Regions from separate parts of the Streptomyces sp. NPDC005496 genome, predicted to be linked through region 2. Evidence: riboswitches for the same ligand, from Rfam matches in the RefSeq annotation. Region 2 holds a riboswitch; the other holds the start of a gene.
The links. Region 2 has a riboswitch for thiamine pyrophosphate ahead of ACFYQQ_RS35875 (thiamine ABC transporter substrate-binding protein). Riboswitches for the same ligand answer to the same signal wherever they lie in the genome.

Region 1: another riboswitch for thiamine pyrophosphate. It lies ahead of thiC (phosphomethylpyrimidine synthase ThiC); the one in region 2 lies ahead of ACFYQQ_RS35875 (thiamine ABC transporter substrate-binding protein).

What each region holds. Positions count from the first base shown of each region.
Region 1 is NZ_JBIAJQ010000005.1:501,016-505,682, forward strand. Features, by position in the region: gene ACFYQQ_RS18330 (IclR family transcriptional regulator) at 1-30, shown strand, start outside; gene ACFYQQ_RS18335 (SsgA family sporulation/cell division regulator) at 130-567, shown strand; gene ACFYQQ_RS18340 (YibE/F family protein) at 612-2,132, opposite strand; TPP riboswitch at 2,204-2,360, shown strand; gene thiC (phosphomethylpyrimidine synthase ThiC) at 2,353-4,155, shown strand; gene ACFYQQ_RS18350 (hypothetical protein) at 4,510-4,667, opposite strand, start outside.
Region 2 is NZ_JBIAJQ010000015.1:130,514-135,180, reverse strand. Features, by position in the region: gene ACFYQQ_RS35890 (phosphatidate cytidylyltransferase) at 1-796, shown strand, start outside; gene ACFYQQ_RS35885 (hypothetical protein) at 883-1,092, opposite strand; gene rlmN (23S rRNA (adenine(2503)-C(2))-methyltransferase RlmN) at 1,232-2,338, shown strand; TPP riboswitch at 2,424-2,529, shown strand; gene ACFYQQ_RS35875 (thiamine ABC transporter substrate-binding protein) at 2,609-3,691, shown strand; gene ACFYQQ_RS35870 (iron ABC transporter permease) at 3,667-4,667, shown strand, end outside.

The DNA of each region.
Region 1 (4,667 bases), on a different contig from region 2:
GGAACGCTGACGATCTCTATCAGCATCTGAAAACTCACTCCTTGTGATCTGCCGTGTACGTTGAGCAAGATGCCAGCAGTGTCAGGAGGATGATTCCTGGCCAGTCGACGGCAAACGACGGGGTTGACGATGCGCGAGTCGGTGCAGGCAGAAGTGATGATGAGCTTTCTCGTATCGGAGGAGCTCTCCTTCCGCATTCCGGTGGAACTCCGTTATGAGACCAGTGATCCCTTCGCCGTGCGATTGACCTTCCACCTGCCCGGTGACGCACCGGTGACGTGGGCGTTCGGCCGGGAGCTGCTGATCGACGGGGTGGGCCGGCCGTGCGGTGACGGGGATGTGCACATCACCCCCGCGGACCCCGAGGCGTTCGGTGAGGTGCTGATCCGGCTTCAGGTGGGGTGCGACCACGCGTTGTTCCGGTCCGGTACGGCCCCGCTGGTGGCCTTCCTCGACCGTACGGACAAGCTGGTGCCGCTCGGGCAGGAGCGTTCCCTCGCGGACTTCGACACCCACCTCGACGAGGCGCTGGACCGCATCCTGGCGGAGGAGCAGAGCGCGGGCTGATCCGCCCGACCGCCTGCCCCAGTGGAGTAACGCTTCCTCTCCGCTCAGTGCTTGCGCCGGCGGCCCTTCCCGCCGCGTGCCGGGGCCCTGAGTCGCGGAGCCGTGGCGCCCGCGGGTGCCGGAACGCCCGAGCTGTCCTTGCGGTCCGCCGAGACCACGAGGGCGGCCAGCGCCGTGGTCACCGGAACGGAGGCGACCAGGCCGATCGAGCCGACCAGGGTGCGCACGATCTCCTCGGCGACCAGCTCGCTGTTGGCGACCGTTCCGACGCTGCTCTGGGCGATCGAGAACAGCAGCAGGAGAGGTAGGGCCGCGCCCGCGTACGCCAGCACCAGGGTGTTGACGACGGAGGCGATGTGGTCGCGGCCGATCCTGATCCCCGCCCGGTACAGCCCGCGCCAGCCCATCGTCGGGTCGGCCTGGTGCAGTTCCCAGACGGCTGAGGTCTGGGTGACCGTCACGTCGTCGAGCACGCCGAGCGAGCCGATGATGACGCCGGCGAGCAGCAGGCCGCTCATGTCGATGGACGGATAGAGGCCGTGGATGAGGCCGGTGTTGTCGTCCACGTTGCCGGTCAGCGCGGCCCAGTCGATGAATCCCGAGCCCAGCACGCCGATCAGCAGCAGGGACAGCAGCGTGCCCAGTACCGCGACCGAGGTCCGGGCCGAGAGGCCGTGGCACATGTAGAGGGCGATCAGCATGATCGCGCTGGCCCCGATCACCGCCACGACCAGGGGATTCGAACCCTGCAGGATCGCGGGCAGGATGAAGAACGTCAGGATGAGGAAGCTCACGGCCAGCGCGACCAGCGCCATGACACCGCGCAGCCGGCCCACCACGACGACGGCCAGCGCGAAGATCCCGGCGAGGAGCGCCATGGGGAGCTTCCGGTTCACGTCGGTGACGGAGTACTGGAGGTTCACGGGCGCCGAGGGTTCGTAGGCGACCACGACCTTCTCGCCCTCGTGCAACTGCCGTGACTGGTCGGGCTGGACGATCTCGGTGAAGGTGCGGCCCTTGTCCTTGCCGGTGTCGATCCGGATGGTCGCCTTCTTGCAGTCGCCCGTCGCCTGCTGCTGCGCGGAGGACCCCTCGGCGGTGGAGGTGTCACCGGTCGGAGTGTCCCCCGAGGCGTTGACGGACTTGCAGTCCACCTCGTCGACCTGGGTGACCGTGGCTCCCTGGGTCTGCCGGTCGAAGCCGACGCCGGTCCGCTCGTGCGAGGGTGCCCCGCCCGGCCAGAGCACCACCAGGCCCACGACGACCGCGGCTGCGAACGGGATCAGGATCGCGGCGATGACCTTGCGGAGATGCTTGGAGACGGGGGCTGCCGGGCCGTGGCTGTGCGAGTGACCGTGTCCGTCGCCCGGCGCAGGACCGTGCCCGCCGCCTGACCCGGGGCCGCTGCCACCACCCGGCCCGGGACCGCCGCCGCCACCCGGTCCACGGCGGGGGCCGTCACCGGGGCCGGGGCCGGGTACGGACCCGTGGCCGGAACCGGGGCCGGCGCCGTGTCCGTGCGGCGGCTCGGAGGGCGGATACGGGGGCTGCTGCGTCGTGGTCACCGACCGATCATCGCAAGAACGGAGGGGGCCCTCTGTTCACCGCGCCAGATATGACGCTAGCGTGGAGGCACCTTTGCACACGCGGGAGCTCGGAGCACCGGGCTGAGAGGGCGCTGACCTCCGTCTCTGCGATGTTTCACATGAAACATCGGCAGACGGACATCGCTGCGTCGACCGCTGAACCTGTTACCGGGTAATGCCGGCGTAGGGAGTAGGTCTCATGACCAACAAGGACGTAAGCACGCCTGCCTCCGGCCAGACGGACGAGGCATCCGCCTCGCTCCGGAACGGCGAGGCCGGGAAGTCCATCGGCTGGCACAAGGCGTACGTCGAGGGCTCGCGCCCTGACCTGCGGGTGCCGGTCCGTCAGGTGCACCTCACCAACGGGCAGTCGGTCACGCTGTACGACACCTCGGGCCCGTACACCGATCCGACCGTCGACACCGACGTACGCAGGGGGCTGGCGCCGCTGCGCGAGAACTGGATCATCGCCCGCGGTGACACCGAGGAGTACGCGGGCCGGGCCGTGCGTCCCGAGGACGACGGCATCAAGCACACGTCCCCGCGCGGTGGACTGCGCAATCTGGACGCGGTGTTCCCCGGCCGGCCGCGTCAGCCGCGCCGCGGCCGCCCCGGAGAGGCCGTCACGCAACTCGCGTACGCCCGCCGCGGCGAGGTCACTCCCGAGATGGAGTTCGTGGCGGTCCGCGAGAACGTCGACCCCGAGGTCGTACGCGAGGAGATCGCCGCCGGCCGTGCGGTGCTGCCCGCGAACGTCAACCACCCGGAGATCGAGCCGATGATCATCGGCAAGCGGTTCCTGGTGAAGGTGAACGCCAACATCGGTAACTCCGCGGTCACTTCCTCCATCGAGGAGGAGGTGGACAAGATGACCTGGGCCACCCAGTGGGGTGCGGACACGGTCATGGACCTGTCCACCGGGCGCAACATCCACACCACGCGCGAGTGGGTCCTGCGCAACTCCCCCGTGCCCATCGGCACCGTGCCGCTCTACCAGGCGCTGGAGAAGGTCGACGGCCGCGCCGAGGAGCTGACCTGGGAGATCTACAAGGACACCGTCATCGAACAGGCGGAGCAGGGCGTGGACTACATGACGGTCCACGCGGGCGTCCGCCTCCCGTACGTGCCGCTCACCGCCAACCGGAAGACGGGCATCGTCTCGCGCGGCGGCTCGATCATGGCGGCCTGGTGCCTCGCGCACCACAAGGAGAGCTTCCTCTACGAGAACTTCGAGGAGCTGTGCGAGATCCTCGCCTCCTACGACGTCACGTACTCGCTCGGCGACGGGCTGCGGCCCGGGTCGATCGCCGACGCCAACGACGCCGCTCAGTTCGCCGAGTTGAGGACACTCGGGGAACTCAACAGGGTCGCGAAGCGTTTCAACGTACAGACCATGATCGAGGGCCCGGGGCATGTCCCGATGCACAAGATCAAGGAGAACATCGACCTTCAGCAGGAGATCTGCGATGAAGCTCCGTTCTATACGCTCGGCCCGCTGACGACGGACGTCGCCCCGGCGTACGACCACATCACCTCCGGTATCGGCGCCGCGATGATCGCCTGGTGGGGCACCGCGATGCTCTGCTACGTCACGCCCAAGGAGCACCTGGGTCTGCCCAACCGGGACGACGTCAAGACCGGCGTGATCACCTACAAGATCGCCGCTCACGCGGCCGACCTCGCCAAGGGGCACCCGGGCGCGCAGGAGTGGGACGACGCGCTGTCCGACGCCCGGTTCGAGTTCCGCTGGGAGGACCAGTTCAACCTGGCTCTCGACCCGGACACGGCACGGGAGTTCCACGACGAGACGCTGCCGGCGGAGCCCGCCAAGACGGCGCACTTCTGCTCGATGTGCGGGCCGAAGTTCTGCTCGATGAAGATCTCGCACGACATCCGGCGCGAACACGGGAACTCGCCGTCGGAGATCGAGGAGGGCATGGCACAGAAGTCCAAGGAGTTCGCCGCGGCGGGCAACCGGGTCTATCTGCCCTTGGCGGACTGACGCGGTTGGACGGGGCCTCGGCGGTCGCGACCGAGACGATCGCTCGGTCCTGACGCCCGCTGTGCCGCCTGCCTGCGCTCCCTGTGCGGGGCGCAGGCAGGGGCCCGTACAGCGGTGCGCGGCACCCGGAGCACCACGGGCCCGACGGCGCGCCGGGTGCGGCCACCTCGAACCGGTCCGCCGGGCCGAGGTGCCGGTCCGGCGGCACAGGTGAGGTGGAGCTCGGTCCGGCTGCCGAACTCCGTCCGGGGACCGGCGGGTTGGCGCCTGGGCGGTCGATGGTCGACGGCCTGTCGCGTCGCGCGCCGGTGGGTTACCGGTGGGCTTCCGGCCTGGTGGGACGTCGGGCCGGGGTCACTCCGGCTGGTGTTCCGGGCCTCCGAAGTCCGGGCTGGAGAAGTCCGGACTGCTGTAGCTCGGCCGCGGGCCCGCTGCCGGGCCCCCGTCCGGGCTGCTGAACCCCGGTCGCCCGTACCCCAGATGCGGCATACGGCCGGTTGGCTCCGGGGACT
Region 2 (4,667 bases):
GGGCGCGGCCATAGGAGTGGGCGTCGGGCTCGGTGCGGTGATCATCGCGTCGTTGTTCGTCGTCAAGGCCGTGTTCATCGGGGTGATAGCGGTCGCCGTGGTGGTGGGCCTGTGGGAGCTCACGTCACGGCTGTCCGAGCGCAAGGGCATCAAGGCGCCTCTCGTGCCGCTCGCGATCGGCGGTGCGGCCATGGTCGTCGCCGGGTACGCGCGGGGCACCGAGGGCGCCTGGGTGGCGATGGCGCTGACCGCGCTCGCGGTCCTGGTCTGGCGGATGACGGAACCCCCCGAGGGGTACCTCAAGGACGTCACGGCCGGGGTCTTCGCCGCCTTCTACGTGCCGTTCCTCGCCACGTTCGTCGCCCTCATGCTGGCGGCCGACGACGGTCCCTGGCGCGTCCTGACGTTCCTGCTGCTCACCGTCGTCAGCGACACCGGCGCGTACGCCGTCGGCTGGCGTTTCGGCACGCACAAGCTGGCGCCGCGCATCAGCCCCGGCAAGACCCGTGAGGGTCTCGGCGGCGCCATCGCCTTCGCCATGGCGGCGGGTGCGCTGTGCATGGAGTTCCTGATCGACGACGGCAGCTGGTGGCAGGGACTGCTCCTCGGGCTCGCGGTCGCGGTCAGCGCCACGCTCGGCGACCTCGGCGAGTCCATGATCAAGCGGGACCTCGGCATCAAGGACATGGGCACGCTCCTGCCGGGGCACGGCGGCATCATGGACCGGCTGGACTCGCTCCTGCCGACCGCGCCGGTGGTGTGGCTGCTGCTGGTCCTCTTCGTGGGGTCCGGCTGACCTGCGCCGCTGAGGCTTTGCTCCGAACGGGGGGCCCGCTGTCCACAGGACGGCGGGCCCCTCCTTCGTAGGGACGGGTCCCGGCGTCAGTCCGTGCCGTACTCGTGCGGCCGGCCGCCCTGCCACTCCACCCAGTCCGGGTCGTCCAGCAGCTCCCAGGCGTCCGGGAGTCCCGCGCGCCGCAGAAACTCGACCACGTCGGCGTCGCTGTGCGCGAGCCCGGCCACCTGGGCGCGGATCGTCACCCGGCGCCCGCCGGTGCCGGTGACGCGTTGGACGACGATGGGGCGAGACATGTTTTCGTACACCCGTTCGATACTAGGGGTAGGTGTGCCTCCGGCGACAGCGCCCCGCGTGACCGAGTGACTCCGGGCCCCCTGCCGGCACAACGCGGCCCCCGGATCACACCATTCGATCTGCGACACTGGTACAGCCATGCCTAAGCCCGGAGAACTTACTTTCGTCGCCCCCCGCGGAGCCAAGAAGCCGCCGCGGCACCTTGCCGATCTCACGCCCGCCGAGCGCAAAGAGGCGGTCGCCGCGATCGGCGAGAAGCCGTTCCGCGCCAAGCAGCTCTCGCAGCACTACTTCGCGCGGTACGCGCACGACCCGGCGGAGTGGACGGACATCCCGGCCGCCTCGCGCGGCAAGCTCCAGGAGGCGCTGCTCCCCGAGCTGATGTCGGTCGTGCGGCACATCAGCTGCGACGACGACACCACCCGCAAGACCCTCTGGCGGCTCTTCGACGGCACGCTCGTCGAGTCCGTGCTGATGCGCTACCCGGACCGGGTCACCATGTGCATCAGCTCGCAGGCGGGCTGCGGGATGAACTGCCCGTTCTGCGCCACCGGACAGGCCGGCCTCGACCGGAACCTGTCGACCGGCGAGATCGTGCACCAGATCGTCGACGGGATGCGGGCGCTCAGGGACGGCGAGATCCCCGGCGGCCCGGCGCGGCTCAGCAACATCGTGTTCATGGGCATGGGCGAGCCGCTCGCCAACTACAAGCGGGTCGTCGGCTCGATCCGGGCGCTCACCGACCCCGAGCCCGACGGCCTCGGGCTCTCGCAGCGCGGCATCACCGTGTCGACCGTGGGCCTCGTGCCCGCCATCCACCGGTTCGCCGACGAGGGCTTCAAGTGCCGCCTCGCCATCTCCCTGCACGCGCCGGACGACGAGCTGCGCGACACCCTCGTCCCCGTCAACACCCGGTGGAAGGTCCGCGAGGTCCTCGACGCCGGCTGGGAGTACGCCGCCAAGTCGGGGCGCCGCCTGTCCATCGAGTACGCCCTCATCCGGGACATCAACGACCAGGCGTGGCGAGGTGACCGGCTCGGCCGGCTGCTCCGGGGCAAGCCGGTCCACGTGAACCTGATCCCGCTGAACCCGACACCCGGCTCCAAGTGGACCGCCTCCCGTCCCGAGGACGAGAAGGCGTTCGTCGAGGCCATCGCGGCGCACGGCGTGCCGGTCACCGTCCGGGACACCCGCGGCCAGGAGATCGACGGGGCGTGCGGGCAGCTGGCCGCGTCCGAGCGGTAGGGGACGGGCTCGTCCCGGCCCCGGTGACGGCGGTCGGGGCCCGCGGAACGGCGGGCGGTAGTCTGACTCCCGTACACACATCTTCATATTCCGACAGGGGAGCGCCACAGCGCTGAGAGTGCGGCACGGGCCGCAGACCCTCTGAACCTTGCCCAGGTCATTCTGGGTAGGAAGTTCGGTCATCACTCAAGCTGTTGCGCCCTGCCCGGGAACTTTCAGAGGTTCCCGGGCAGGGCCGCGTCTCTTCCTGGTCACTCCAGGAGGAATCCAGTGAGCACCACCACGAAGTTCACGGCCGCGATCGTGGCCACCGGACTCGGGCTCGTCACGCTGTCGGCGTGCGGCTCGTCCGACTCCGGGACCGACGCCGCCGGCTCCAAGACCGTCACCCTGGTCAGCCACGACTCCTTCATCGCCTCCAAGGACGTGCTCAAGGAGTTCGAGAAGCAGTCCGGCTACCGGGTCAAGGTCCTCAAGGACGGCGACGCCGGGCAGGCGGTCAACAAGGCGATCCTCACCAAGGACAACCCGCAGGGCGACGTCTTCTTCGGCGTCGACAACACCCTGCTGTCCCGCGCGCTCGACAACGGCCTCTTCCAGCCGTACGAGGCCAAGGGGGCGGACGGGGTGCTCCCCGAGTACCGGGCCGACCAGGGCAAGCACCGGGTGACCCCCATCGACACGGGCGACATCTGCGTCAACTACGACAAGGCCTGGTTCACCGAGCACAAGCTGACCCCGCCGAAGTCCTTCGACGACCTCACCGAGCCCGCGTACAAGAACCTCCTCGTCACGGAGAACGCCTCCACCTCCTCGCCCGGCCTCGGCTTCCTGCTCGGCACGGCCGCCGCGTACGGCGACGGCTGGCAGGGCTACTGGAAGAAGCTCAAGGCCAACGGCGTGAAGGTCGTCGACGGCTGGGAGCAGGCCTACAACGAGGAGTTCTCCGGCTCCGCCGGCGGCAGGAAGGCCAAGGCCGACCGCCCGCTCGTCGTCTCCTACGCCTCCTCCCCGCCCGCCGAGGTGATCTACGCCGACCCGAAGCCGAAGACCGCGCCCACCGGCGTCGCGACCGGCACCTGCTTCCGGCAGGTCGAGTACGCGGGCCTGCTCAGCAACGCGAAGAACACCGAGGGCGGCAAGGCGCTCGTCGACTTCCTGGTCTCCAAGCGGTTCCAGGAGGACATGCCGCTGAACATGTTCGTCTACCCGGTGATCGAGGGCGCCCGGGTGCCCGCCGAGTTCACCGCGTTCGGCCCGCAGGCGAAGGACCCCGAGACCCTCGCCCCCGCCCGGATCGCCGACCACCGCGACCAGTGGGTCAAGTCGTGGACCTCGCTCGTACTGAAGTAGGCAAGCCGCCCGCGAAAGCGGCGACCGGGAGGCGCGGGAGTGCGGCGCGGCTCGGTCTGATGGCCCTGCCCGTCGCGTTCTTCGCGGTCTTCTTCGCCTACCCGGTCGCGGCGATCGTCGCCCGCGGGCTGCACGTCGGCGGGGCCTGGCGGTTCGCCAGGATCGCCGACGTGCTCGGGCAGTCCGACGTCCGGCACGTCCTGTGGTTCACCACCTGGCAGGCGCTCGCCTCCACCGCGCTCACCCTGCTGGTCGCGCTCCCCGGCGCGTACGTCTTCGCGCGCTTCGACTTCCGGGGCAAACAGGTGCTGCGCGCGGTCGTGACAGTCCCGTTCGTGCTGCCCACCGTCGTCGTCGGCACGGCCTTCCTGGCGCTGGTCGGCCGGGGCGGGCTGCTGGACGAGCTGTGGGGCGTACGCCTGGACACCACCGTGTGGGCGATCCTGCTCGCGCACGTCTTCTTCAACTACGCGGTCGTCGTACGGACGGTCGGCGGCCTCTGGTCGCAGCTCGACCCGCGCCAGGAAGAGGCCGCCCGGGTGCTCGGCGCCTCCCGGTTCGCCGCCTGGCGCAAGGTGACCCTTCCCGCGCTCGGCCCCGCGCTGGCCGCCGCCACGCTCATGGTCTTCCTCTTCACCTTCACCTCCTTCGGTGTGGTGCAGATCCTCGGCGGCCCCACCTTCTCCACCCTGGAGGTGGAGATCTACCGGCAGACCTCCGAGATCTTCGACCTGTCCACCGCCGCGGTGCTCACCCTCGTGCAGTTCGCGGCGGTCGGCGCGATCCTCGCCGTGCACGCCCGGACCGTACGGCGCCGGGAGACCGCGCTGCGGCTCGTGGACGCCTCGCTGACCGCGCGCAGACCCCGCGGCGCCGGGCAGTGGGCACTGCTCGCCGGGGTCCTGGCGAGCATCGCCGTCCTGCTCGTACTGCCGCTCGCCGTGCTCGTCCAGCGGTCCCTGGACACCCCGGGCGG